3 regions of the Glutamicibacter soli genome follow, and region 3 is predicted to be linked to each of the others. Evidence: riboswitches for the same ligand, from Rfam matches in the RefSeq annotation. Region 3 holds a riboswitch; each other region holds the start of a gene.

Region 1 (4,333 bases), 1.7 Mb from region 3:
GTTCAGATGTCTGAGAGGCTCGTTCTTCGCAACTGGACCAGCGTGGAGGAAGTACCCGAACTCCTGGATGTCTGGCGCAACTCGGTGGAGGGAGGACGCGACTTCCTCTCGGCCGCCGACGTGGACGCCGTTGCCAACGCTCTTGAAGCGGTCTACTCCCAGCGCGTCTCGGTGCGGATCGCCCAGCTGGGCAAGGAGATCATCGGCTTCGCCGCCTGGAGCGAAACACAGATCGAGCTCTTGTGGGTACGCCACCACGACCGCCACCACGGCGTGGGCAGCGCGCTGCTGAATGACATCCTCGCGCTGTGCCCGGCGGCCTGCATCCTGATCAATGGGCAGAACGCGAGCACCCTCTCGTTTTTTCTCGACCACGGGTTCCAGATCGAAAAGGAAGCCGAGCACACCGACCAGCTGGCCCGGATCCAGCTGCGCCATGTCCGGCTTTCGGCCCCGGACGTGTCACGATAGATCCATGAGCGAAAACACCCGTGAACTGCGTGAAGTCAAAGTCGAACGAGTAGAGTCCAAAAGGTACCGGGCGACCAGCGGCGAAACCGGTGCCAGCCTGGAATTCGGCCAGGGCGAAGGGCTGCTGACCCCGGTGGAGCTGCTGCTGGCGGCCATCGCCGGCTGCTCGGCCATCGACGTCGACGTGGCCACCACGCGCCGCAGCGAGCCGGAGAAGTTCGAGGTGGCCGCCAGCGGCTACAAGCTGAGCGAGGAGGGCGCCGGACGCATGGAGGACATCAAGATGTCCTTCGACCTGAAGTTCCCGGACACCGACGAGGGCCGCAAGGCCGCCGGCATGGTCGAGCGCATCGTGAAGCTCTCCCACGACAAGTACTGCACGGTCTCGCGCACCGTCGAGCTGGGGGCCAAGGTCACCAGCGAGATCGCTGACTAGCGAACCTCCGGCCGCGGCGGGAAGCCGGCAGGGAGCCGGCGCATCACAACGCCGCATCACAACATAGTCAACATGCAACTGCCCGGTGCAGCGGCTCGTGGGGCGGATTCGGGAAGACCGAATCCGCACGAGCGCTGCCCGGGCAGTTGCGCGTGCGCCGCCGCGCAGGGGAGCGTGCCCCGAGCGCGGACGGCGGAAGCCTAACGCTGGGCCAGGACCTGGAAGGTGATGGTTCCCTCGGCATCCACGTTCGCGTCGAGCACCTTGTCATCCAGGGCGTCGGTGACCAGCTCGTCGAGGAAGACGGGACTGCCCTCGCCCTGGATCACCTGGTCCGCCGGCTGCGGGCCGTCGACGACCCGCACGGCGAAACGCGCGGTCTGCTGGCTTTCGGTCTCGTCGGCGGGCTGGATGCGGAGCCCCGCCTCGTTGTCCTCCGTCTGGTTGGTGACCAGCGAGGTCACGATCGCATCGGCCTGATCGGTCAGTGTCAGCACTGTATTCTCCTTCCGGTTGCGGTGCCGCCCGGTTCCGGGCAACTTCACGCAACGCTTCCGTACGAGCCGGGGCGCGGGCAAACGAACTCATGGATCTTTGAGGATTTACCCATCCGGCACCTTGGAACGAGGCGCGCCCGGGACTCCCGGACCGGCTGCGCCGCGCGCGAAGATGACGCGCCCGCGGCGCAGAGTTGGCATTTGTGGTGCAGCTCATGCCTATAATCGCTTCAACTCCGCGGGAGCCTGAACCGACCAGGCTGAGAGGGCACCGAGCCGACCGCTACACCTGATGCGGGTCATGCCGCCGTAGGAAGGAAGTGCCGTCGTTGCACGTTGCCATCATCGGGGCCGGGATCATCGGCCTGTCCACCGCCTTCGAACTGCGTTCGCGCGGCTGCGAGGTCACCGTCATCGACCCGGATCCCGGGCAGGGGGCCAGCCGCGCCGCGGCCGGCATGCTCGCCCCAGCCGCCGAAACCACCTGGGGCCACGGAATCCTGCACGAGCTGCTCGGCGCCTCCAACCAGGCCTACCCGGACTTCGTGCAGCGCATCGAGCAGGCCACCGGCCGGCGCCCGGACTACCTGCAGAACGCAACCCTGGTGGTCGCCGCCGAACCGGCCGACCGCGATGCCCTGCACGAACTGGTGCAGCTGCAGGCCTCCCTGGGCTTCAGCGCACAGACCCTGCTGCCCAGCGCCGCCCGCCGGCTGGAACCGGCGCTGGCCAGCAACATCGCCGGCGCGGTGCGCTGCGCCGGGGACCACCAGATCGACCCGCGCTCCGTGGTGGCGATCCTGGCCGGGCACCTGGACGCCCAGCTGGTCCGCGAACCGGCCGTCGAGCTGCTGCAGCGTGCCGGGACCACCCACGCGGTGCGTACCGGCAGCGGCCGGATCATCGAGGCGGACCAGGTGGTGCTCGCCGCGGGCCTGGGCACCGTGGCCGGGACACCGGAACTTCCGCTGCGCCCGGTCTACGGGGACATCTTCCGGCTGCAGGGCCCTGCGGGCCCGCGGCTGCTCACGCACACGGTGCGCGGGATCGTGCGCCGCGACCCGGTCTACCTGGTGCCGCGCGCGGACGGCTCGCTGGTGCTGGGCGCCAGCAGCCGCGAGGACGGCAACGAGGCGGTCAACATCGGGCAGATGCACAAGCTGCTGGACAACGCCCGCCGCCTGGTGCCCGGGATCGTCGACTGCTCGCTGAACGAGGTCATCGCCCGCGCCAGGCCCGGCACCCCCGACGACCGGCCGCTGATAGGGCGGCTGGATGACGGAATGGTGCTCTCCACCGGCTATTCCCGCCACGGGGTGCTGCTCACCCCCTTCGGCTCCTCGCTGACCGCGGACCTGGTCCTGAGCCAGCCGCCGCACGCAGAGCACGCCCGGGCCGTGGACCCCGCGCGCTTCAGCGGCGGGAGTGCGCCGGACCCGGCAGGACTTTCCCGAGCTGAACCGTCCCGAACCGATCCTTCACGACTTGCACCGACCCGAATGGAGCTGCACCCATGACCATCGACATCACGCTGAACTCAACCCCCACCACGATCCAGCAGGGTTCCACCCTGCGCGATCTGGTCTCTTCGCACTTGGGCCGCGAACTTGACGAACAGGGCCAGGCCGCCGACGGCACCAAGCTGGGCCTGGCCGTCGCCGTGAACGGCGCGGTGGTCCCGCGCAGCGCTTGGGCGCAGCGGGAATTGGCCGCCGGCCACACCGTCGAACTCGTCACCGCCGCCCAGGGAGGCTGAACCAATGCAGCGCAGCACGCAGAACACCACTGAAACCACCGCCGCCGCGGACCTCACCGAGCTGGATGCCGTCAACGACGCCTTCGAGGTGGCAGGGCGCAGCTTCGGCTCCCGGCTGATCCTGGGCACCGGCGGGGCCACCTCGCTGAGCACCCTGGAGCAGGCGCTCGCGCTCTCCGGCACCGAATTGACCACGGTGTCCATCCGGCACTACTCGGCCGGCGGCTCGGCCAGCGTGTACGAGCTGCTGCAGCGCCACGGCATCGCCGCGCTGCCGAATACCGCTGGCTGCTTCACCGCCCGCGACGCGATCCTCACCGCCCACCTGGCGCGCGAGGCGCTGGAAACGAACTGGGTGAAGCTGGAGGTGATCGCCGACGAGCACACCCTGCTGCCCGACCCGCTGGAGCTGTTCGCCGCCGCCGAGCAGCTGGTCGCCGACGGCTTCGAGGTCTTCGCCTACACCAACGACGACCCTGCGCTGGCCGCCCGGCTGCAGGACGCCGGGGTCGCGGCGGTCATGCCGGCCGGGGCGCCCATCGGCTCCGGGCTGGGCATCCTGAACCCGCACAACATCGCCACCATCGTCTCCCGCGCCACCGTCCCGGTGATCCTGGATGCCGGGGTGGGTACCGCTTCCGACGCCGCGAAGGCGATGGAGCTGGGCTGCGACGCGGTGCTGCTGGCCAGCGCCGTGACCCGCGCCCACAACGCCCCGCTGATGGCCGCCGCGATGCGCGACGCCGTGCGCGCCGGACGCGCCGCCCGGCTGGCGGGGCGCATCCCGGTGCGCGACACCGCGCTGGCCTCCTCCCCGGGCGAGGGAATGATGCAGGCGCTGATCGGGGACTTCTCGTGAGCGGCCGCGCACCGCTGGTCGCACCGCGCACCGCGCTGGACCCTGCCCAGCTGGCCCGCTATTCCCGGCACCTGACCCTGCCCGGGGTCGGGGAGGAAGGCCAGCGCCGCATCGCCGCCGCGCGCGTGCTGGTCATCGGCGCCGGGGGACTGGGCAGCCCGATCTCCAGCTACCTGATCGCCGCCGGGGTGGGCACGCTGGCGGTCATGGACGACGACACCGTGGAGCTGTCCAACCTGCAGCGCCAGATCATGCACCGCCAGTCGGACGTCGGGGCGCGCAAGGTCGACTCGGTGCCCCGGCTGGCGGCGCAG
Region 2 (4,333 bases), 240 kb from region 3:
ATCTACATCGCAGGGCAGTTCACCTGGCCCCACAAGCTCCGGCCGAAGCGCACGGCCTCGCTGCAGCCTCGGACCTTGTCCGGGCTGGTGCCCAAGTCCCTGGTCGGAATCATGGCGGCAACCTTCGCCGCCGGCATGCTGGCGATTTACAGCGTCCGCGACGTCACGGGCTTCGCCCCCACGCCGGAGGTCATCGAGGACGACGGCGACGGCTACTACATGACCGCCGATGCCCAGGACGGGTTGCGTTCGGCCGCAGAGGTCCTGCCCTATCTGGCACTGAGCCTGGTCCTCCTGCTGGTCGCCGCCTTCGCCGCCACCATCCTCATCCTGCGGCGCAAGCCGCTGGACGGCATCAGCGAGCACGACAACCGGCTGCTGCGCATCACCTGGCTCAATCGCCTCTACCGCACGGTGACGGTGCTCCTGGCCGGCCTCGCCGGCGAAGCCCTGCACTTCAAGGCACGGTGGATCTCCGATGACGCCGACAAATCCATGGGTGGCGAAGGCATCGAGTACTGGGAACGGATGAACGACCTCGCGGGCCGGTGGGACCAGACCGCCAACTACATCGCCCTGGCCATCACCGTCGTCATGTTCTTCTGGCGCCCGCCGGTGAACTTCGAATCCCTGCGGCCGGCCGTCTCCAGCGCCTTCACCCGGCTGCGCGAGCAGCTGTTCGCGGTGCAGTATCTGAGCGCCATGGCGGCCATCCTGCTGGTCGCCGTCGGATGGCCAATGCTGCCGAGCTCCGAGACGCAGGAGATGCCGACCGCCGAACGCGCCACCGCCATCCTGGCCCTCCTCGCGGGCGCGACGCTGTTCTACCTGCTGGTCAACGCCGCCTACCTGGCGTACATGGCGATCAAGACCCGCGCGGCCGCGCGAATGCCCAAACCCGCCGCACGGCTGCCGCTGTGGACCTATGTCGTTGCCGGACTCCTGATGGCGGCCAGCCTATACTTCCTGCTCTTCCCTCCGCTGGATCCGCTGCGGGGATTTGTCGCGCCGAACCGGTGGATCATTGCCGGGCTGGCCGCGGCACTGCTCGCCGCGCATGCAGGATTCGTCCTGCTCGTCCGCTCCGTGGCGATCCCTTGGCAGGTGGGCGCAGAGGTGGAAATCTGGTATCGGCAGGTGCTTGAAATCCGCTCGCTGCGCGTAGTCGCCGGCGCGTTCGTGGCCATGCCAATGATGGGATACCAGTTGTTCGCCGAATTCTCCCTGTTCGGCCTGCTGGTCTTCTGTGCGCCGGCGGTGCTGGCGCTTCCGCGCCCGCAAGGTTCGATGCGGCCGGAGACCAGTGACGCGGGCCGCCGATGAGCGCCCAGATCACCGTTGACCTGGACTCGGCGCTGCCGCCCTATGAACAGATCCGCGCCCAGGTGGCTTCGCTGATTTCGCTGGGCGAACTGGCCGCCGGGAGCAGGCTGCCCACGGTGCGCGCGCTGGCCGCCGATCTGGGTGTGGCCGCCGGCACCGTGGCCCGCGCCTACAAGGAACTGGAGGCCGAAGGACTGATCTCCTCGCGTCGCCGGGCGGGCACCGTGGTCAATGAGCTGCCAGGGCAGCCAGCGCTGGACGAGCACCTGGTCGAGGCAGTGGACAGGGTCTGGGCACTGGCCGCGGAGCTGGGGGTGGACGCGGCGACGGTCAAGGCGCTGGTTGCGCGGAGGACGCGATAGCTCGGTAACCCTGTCACCACCGCATCATTTCCCGAGCAACCGGGATTCGGTTGACGGTGTCCGCCCCTCTTTGTAGGCTCAGCCTAAGCTCACCGCAATGCTTGGAATGGATAACCTGTGGATCCGGTTTCGATTTTGATCGTCTGCGTTTTGGTCATACTTTGCGCGCTGCCGTTTGCCATAGGCGCCATGCGCAGTCTCGACCGACGAGCCGACGACCTCGAAGGATCTGACCCGGAAATCTCCAGGGCACTTCGGGAAGCGCGGAAGAATATCGATCGCGGCAGGGGCTACGAAGATCCGAGGCTCTAGCGGCCGGCATGGGCCGGCCGACTTCCAACGGCGTTAAGGATTTGTCCTTGCGCAGATATCTGCGTACCCTCGGGATCAGTGACACGGGGTGTCGGAGAAGCCGACTGAGATGAGACCCGTTGAACCTGAACTAGGTCAAGCTAGCGGAGGGATGTCGCATGACTCTGCCTATTGTTGCCCGCAATTACCGGGAACAATCCCCCTTGGTGTTCTGCCTGACAAACACCGTGGTTACCAACTTCACCGCCAATGTACTGCTGGCTTCCGGCGCGGCCCCGGCCATGACTGACCTGCCCGGGGAAGCCGGGCCGTTCGCCGCGGCCGCCTCGGCCGTGCTGGTCAACCTGGGCACGCCCACCACCGAGCAGCTGCGCGCCATGGAAGAAGCCGTCGAGTCGGCGAGCGCCGCAGGCACCCCCTGGGTGCTGGATCCGGTGGCCGTCGGAGCGTTGCCGGTCCGCACGGAATTCGCCCGGCGCATCGTCGCCCGCCGCCCCACGCTGATCCGCGGCAACGCCTCGGAAATCATGGCGCTGGCCGGCTGGGAGTCCTCCGGCCGAGGTGTGGATTCGCTGGACAGCGTGCAGGAAGCCACCGCCGCCGGGCGTGAGCTGGCAGTGAAATACGGTTCGGTGGTCGCGATCTCCGGCGAGGCGGACGCCATCATCGACGCGCAGCGCACCGTGCTGGTGCACACCAACGGCATCGGCCTGACCCGCATCACCGGCGGAGGCTGCGCCCTGGGTGCGGTGTGCGCGGGCATGCTCGCGGTGCATGAGGACCCGTTCGAAGCCGCCGTGGCGGCCCATGGTTACTACGGCCTGGCCGCCGAAAAGGCGCTGGCCGCCAGCTCCGGGCCGGGCAGTTTTGCCGTGGCCTTCCTCGATTCCCTGGCGGCCGTCGAGCCCGCCGCACTTGAGACCCTGAACTGTGAGGAAAAGACCTATGCGTGATCTCGGAGCCTACCTGGTGGCCAACACCGCCAGCTGCAGCCCGCATAGCACCCTTGAGGTGATCGAGGCAGCCGTGGCCGGCGGGATCCAGTGGATCCAGCTGCGCGCCAAGGAGGAAAGCGCCCGCGAGTTCTTCGAGCTGACGCTTGCGGCCGCAAAGCTGACCGAGGGCAAGGCGCAGCTGCTGGTCAACGACCGCATCGACGTATTCCTGGCGGCCCGCGCCGCCGGGGCCGCGGTGGCCGGCATCCACATCGGGCAGAAGGACGTGCCGGTGTCCCTGGCCCGCCAGCTGATCGGCGAGGGCATCATCGGGCTCAGCGCCTCCACGCGGGAGCAGATCGCCCAGGCCAACCTGGATGCCGAGTTCATCGACTACCTGGGTGTTGGCGCGGTGCGCGCCACCCCGACCAAGAAGGACCACCCCACCCCGCTGGGCCTGGACGGCTTCGCGGAACGCACCGGCTGGACCGCGCTGCCCTGCGTGGCCATCGGCGCGGTGACCGCCGATGACGCCGCGGCCATCCGCGCCGGCGGCGGCGCCGGGATGGCCGTGGTGCGCCCGGTCTGCCAGGCAGATGATCCGCGCAGCGCCAGCGCCCAGCTGGTTTCCGCCTGGGAGGCGGCCAGGTGAACATCCTTTCCATCGCGGGCTCCGACCCGTCCGGCGGCGCCGGCATCCAGGCCGATCTGAAGGCCATTGCCGCCAACGGCGGCTACGGCATGGCAGTGATCACGGCGCTGACCGCGCAGAACACCCGCGGGGTCAGCGGAGTGCAGGCCATCGACGGGGATTTCGTCACCGCGCAGCTTGAAACGCTCAGCGCGGATGTGCGCATCGACGCGGTGAAGATCGGCATGCTGGCAAACCAGGAGATCATCGGCGCTGTCGCCGCCTGGCTGGATACCGTCAACGCCCCGGTGGTGCTGGACCCGGTCATGGTGGCCACCAGCGGCGATGCCCTGCTGGAGGACGCCGCCGCGCTGCACCCGCTGCTGGCCCGCGCCACCGTGATCACCCCGAACACCGCCGAGCTCGGCGCGCTGCTCGGCGAAGCCGCCGCGCAGGACTGGGAGCTCGTGCTGGAGCAGGCCCGGCGTCTGGCCTCCGCCCACGACGTGCTGGTGCTGGCCAAGGGCGGGCACCTGGCCGGGGCGCAGTGCCCCGATGCGCTGGTCTCCGCCGCCGGGGTGCTGGCCGAGTTCAGCTCCCCGCGCCTGGCTACCAAAAACACCCATGGCACCGGCTGCACCCTGTCCAGCGCGCTGGCCACCCGCTTCGCCGCCACCGGCGACTGGGCGACCGCGCTGGAACAGGCCAAGGGCTACCTGTTGCGCGCCATCGGCGCCGCTGACGAGCTGCAGGTGGGCTCCGGGCACGGG
Region 3 (4,333 bases):
CAATGAACATGAGGGTTGACGCGACCCAGCAGGTTGTTGCCAGGGAGCGCTGGGGGTTGTCCAGGGCGAACACGAAAATGCAGACGCTGGCAAGCAACAGTACTACGCCAAACAACCGTGACTTCATTGTGCACCCTTGAACTGTCGATTTTCGCCAAGTAATCGCGAAAACAATTCGCTATCAGCTGGAATAACATCCATGATGCCATATCTCCAGCCGGTTGAACATACATCCAGGGTGGTAATTTACTGTGAAATACTCAGCCCGGGGGCTGAGTGCGGTGCCGGAGGGCTTCTGCTATATGCAGGAGGTCAGGATCTTCTTGATGGAATCATGCTCGGCTTGTGTCATCCATGCACCGTACTTGGCCTTGACCTGGGTCTGCCGCGACACGTATTCGCAGCGGAAGTCCTTGTTGGGTGGCAGCCATGTTGCCGCGTCCTTGTCGCCCTTGGCGGCGTTTGTGGGTCCGTCCGAGGCGAGGAGATTCAACGGATCGTTGGCGAACTGGAGGCGCTCATCCTTGCTCCATTTCTGGGCGCCCTTCTGCCAGGCGTCCGACAGCGCGACGACATGGTCGATCTGTACGGCGGAACTTGTGGTTTGGCCGCGCTCGAAATTGATCGTCTTGCCCGTGTAGGGGTCATGGAAAGTTCCGCTCAATACCACGCAGTCGACCCGGGCCGGTTTGTATTCAACATTGTCCAGATCGCGAGCGAGGATATCGTTGCGCGCATCGCAGCCGTTGTTGTCGGTATCTTTCCATCCGTTGCTGAATTGCTCGCGAGAGTAGCCGGTCTTCGGTGCGCGACCCTTGATGGCGATGTCTTCCAATTGGTTCAGGGACGTGGCATACGTCGCCTGCTGATCGGCTGTCGGGGTCGCGGCCTGGGCGCCGTTTGTCCCGGTGAAATCCGTGGAAGCCAGCGATGAGCAGGAAACCAGTCCGAGGGTGGATGCGACGAGAACTAGGGACAGGGTGCGGCGCAGCAGTCGCATGCGGTGGTACTTCTCCTTGAATATGCGGCGGGACTGCAATCCGCGGTCCCAGCATTCGACTCTATGTGCCTGCACCGACGAAACTCTGATTCGCTCCAGGTGTCTTGCTGTGATTCTCTTCTCGGAAGTTGGCAGGCTGAATTGAAAAAGTTACCATTTTGCCGCCATAATCCGCTGTGACAAGTATTGTTTTCTTTCGGTAGGCGAAATATGGTCAGCATGATGCTGATTTGAATGACCATCGGGATGTTGCTGTGAAGAAGTTTCTGTATCCACTGCTGGCCGGCGTACTGCTGCTCAGTGCCTGTACGACACCCGTATCCAAGCTTAAACCCGTGGAACAGCAAGATCTCGGCGGGTATGACTCGGCCTGGGAAGCGGAACAACACGGTGACGATCCCTACGCGAAGTATTACCAAGAAGGTGTTCCGATTTTCTCAGAGCTGCAAACACAGGTTCTGCGAGCTACCCCGATCTTCGGCGACCTTGATACGCGTGATGATGGGGACGAATTTGCCATGGGACTTTCGGGATTTTTCCGATCCACGACCTTTATAGGCGAAAATGGCGAGCAAGAGGTTATCAACGATTCGACATCCATGAGCGGCACCGCGGAAGAAGCGGGTGATTACAAGGTTGAATTTGGTTGCTGGGGTGTTGGGCGCGCGGCCGTGCAGGTTTTCATCAACGTAGATTTTCCGGAAATTGGCATGGAGCCATCGGTCGAGATCCCATTGACCTGCGAGGTCCCCGCAGCAACCACCCACGGCGAGTTTGAAATCGGTCCATCCGCCGAGAGCTACAGCATTTTGGTTTCCGGTGATCCCGAAACCATCGGATCCTACGAACTCAACCTGTACCAAAATGATGGCAAGTGAGCGAATGAAGAAAATGCTGCCTCTGCTCGGAGCTGTAATTCTTGCGCTCACGTCCTGCACAACTCCGGTGTCCCAGCTCGGCCCGCTAGATCGCGAATCGCCCAGGCAACAGTCAAACACCCTCCAATTCCAGCAACCCGTCGAGGAATCGTCGCCTGAGGAGATCGCCCACCGCCAAGAAGTTGCACTGCACTACCCGCCGCTGATGTATCTGGCGATGGTCGGAATATCCTCAGACCCTACCGCTATGGACGGCATAGGATTCTGGCAGGGCGAAATCGAGCAGCGCGGATATCAAGGGTTGGTTGCATGGAACGCCGCACGCTTTCTGTACCAGCAAGGCGGAACCCTTGCGCCGGAAGAACTCTCCTTGGAAACAGATGGCTTACCGGGTCCCTATTTGATCAAGTTCAGTTGTTCAGGCGTGGGCCAGATCGACCTACGCGTCAGGGATGGGCAGAGCGCCCTGAAGCAAAAAATTGTCCAGTGCTCGACAGATCCGAATGTCGTGGAATTCGAACTTGACGAGAAAAATATCGAGAATCTGGTCATCGAGCTGATCCCGGAGCTCTCGGCTCCGGCGGGTTTTGAAGTCCAGGTCATCCAGTAGCTCCGGAAACACCCGGCGAAGACACGTGTTCGGCCGTCCCGGACGGCTTGTGGTACTAATGGGACGTAGTGACACGGGGTGCCGCCATGCGGCTGAGATAAAACCCGTCGAACCTGATCCAGTTAGCACTGGCGAAGGGAATGTCCTGGATACCTCGATGCCACGCATCTACGCCGGGGTCCCGTTCGCCTTGACACATCTTCAAGGAGTTCGAGCACCATGAACGCACACGCAGCAACCGACACCGCAGCATCCACCACCACCGCACTGCCGCTCAAGGAACAACTGGTGCTGGTCACCGGCGGCGCCCGCGGGCTGGGCGCGGCCATCAGCGCCGCTTTTCTGGACGCCGGGGCGAAGGTCGTCGTCAACTACCGCAGCTCGTCGCAGGCGGCCGAGGAACTTGCCGCCGCATTCCCCGGACAGGCGCTGGCATTGCAGGCCGACGTGCGCGACGCCGCCGGGCTGAAGGACCTGGCCGCCGCCGCGGCCGAGCACTTCGGCCGCCCGATCACCACCTTGGTCAACAACGCGCTGGTGGATTTCTCCTTCAACGCAGATGCCCGTTCCAAGGCAGACGAGCTGTCCGCCGAAGAGCTCACTGCCCAGTTCGCCGGTTCCGTGCTCGCACCTGTCGCCGCGATCCAGGCAGTGCTGCCGGGCATGCGCCAGGCGGGCTTCGGACGCATCGTCAACATCGGCACCAACCTGTTCCAGCACCCAGTGGTCCCGTACCACGACTACACCGCGACCAAGGCGGCGCTGCTCTCGCTGACCCGCACCTTCGCGGATGACCTGGGCCCGGAAGGCATCAACGTCAACATGGTTTCCGGGGGCCTGCTGCGCACCACGGATGCCTCGGCCGCCACTCCTGAAGAGGTCTTCGACCTGATCGCCTCCGGCACCCCGCTGCGCCGGGTGACCTCGCCGGCCGAGCTCGCCGACGCGGTGCTGTTCTTCGCCTCGCCGCTCTCGCGCGGGGTGACCGGACAGAACCTGATCGTCGACGGCGGCCTGGTCAAGGGATGAGCGCATCGAGGAAGCAGGCCCGGTTCAACCTGTTCATCTACGGCGCGGGGCACCACCAGGCGGCCTGGCGGGCGCCGGATTCCCCGGCCGAGCGGCTGGGCGAGACCGCGTACTACGTCGAATTGGCGCAGCTGGCCGAACGCGGCCTGCTGGACGCGGTGTTCCTGGCCGACGGCCAAGCCGTCTCCCCGGAGGCCGCGGCGGCAGGTCCTACTTGGTTCTTCGAACCGTTTACGCTGCTGTCCGCGCTGAGCCAGAAGACCAGCCGGATCGGTCTGGTCTGCACGGTGTCCTCCAGCTTCTACACCCCGTTCCACGCCGCGCGCATGCTGGCCAGCCTGGACCGGCTCTCCGGCGGCCGGGCCGGCGCCAATGTGGTCACCAGCATGTGGGATACCGAGGCGCAGAACCACGGGCGCGAAACCCTGGGCGACCATGCCTACCGCTACGGCCGCGCCGACGAGTTCATCACGGTGCTGCGGGGGCTGTTCGGATCCTACCCCTCAGCGGCGGTGCGGGCCGACCGCGCAGGCGTGTTCACCGACCCGCGGCAGCTGTCGGCCATCGACCACGCGGGCGAGCACTTCGGTGTGCGCGGGCCGCTGAATATCCCCGACGGGCCGCAAGGCTCCCCGGTGCTGTTCCAGGCAGGGGCCTCCGCCCAGGGGCGCGAGCTCGCGGCGGCCCATGCCGAGGCGATCTACGCGGTGGCCGCCGACCGGCAGATGGCGCTGGACTACGCACAGGACGTGCGGTCCCAGGCCGCCGCGGCCGGGCGCGATCCGCAGGCCCTGGCCATCATGCCGGGGCTGGTCG

What was found. Region 3 has a riboswitch for thiamine pyrophosphate ahead of ACTX90_RS01490 (3-oxoacyl-ACP reductase). Riboswitches for the same ligand answer to the same signal wherever they lie in the genome.
Region 1: another riboswitch for thiamine pyrophosphate. It lies ahead of thiO (glycine oxidase ThiO); the one in region 3 lies ahead of ACTX90_RS01490 (3-oxoacyl-ACP reductase).
Region 2: another riboswitch for thiamine pyrophosphate. It lies ahead of thiM (hydroxyethylthiazole kinase); the one in region 3 lies ahead of ACTX90_RS01490 (3-oxoacyl-ACP reductase).

What each region holds. Positions count from the first base shown of each region.
Region 1 is NZ_CM125969.1:2,487,067-2,491,399, reverse strand. Features, by position in the region: gene ACTX90_RS11735 (GNAT family protein) at 7-471, shown strand; gene ACTX90_RS11730 (OsmC family protein) at 476-907, shown strand; gene ACTX90_RS11725 (hypothetical protein) at 1,108-1,404, opposite strand; TPP riboswitch at 1,633-1,737, shown strand; gene thiO (glycine oxidase ThiO) at 1,725-2,921, shown strand; gene thiS (sulfur carrier protein ThiS) at 2,918-3,160, shown strand; gene ACTX90_RS11710 (thiazole synthase) at 3,165-4,019, shown strand; gene ACTX90_RS11705 (ThiF family adenylyltransferase) at 4,016-4,333, shown strand, end outside.
Region 2 is NZ_CM125969.1:55,904-60,236, reverse strand. Features, by position in the region: gene ACTX90_RS00305 (hypothetical protein) at 1-1,323, shown strand, start outside; gene ACTX90_RS00300 (GntR family transcriptional regulator) at 1,320-1,685, shown strand; TPP riboswitch at 2,072-2,166, shown strand; gene thiM (hydroxyethylthiazole kinase) at 2,156-2,950, shown strand; gene thiE (thiamine phosphate synthase) at 2,943-3,584, shown strand; gene thiD (bifunctional hydroxymethylpyrimidine kinase/phosphomethylpyrimidine kinase) at 3,581-4,333, shown strand, end outside.
Region 3 is NZ_CM125969.1:295,633-299,965, forward strand. Features, by position in the region: gene ACTX90_RS01475 (HNH endonuclease family protein) at 299-1,000, opposite strand; gene ACTX90_RS01480 (hypothetical protein) at 1,255-1,878, shown strand; gene ACTX90_RS01485 (hypothetical protein) at 1,883-2,488, shown strand; TPP riboswitch at 2,553-2,646, shown strand; gene ACTX90_RS01490 (3-oxoacyl-ACP reductase) at 2,708-3,517, shown strand; gene ACTX90_RS01495 (NtaA/DmoA family FMN-dependent monooxygenase) at 3,514-4,333, shown strand, end outside.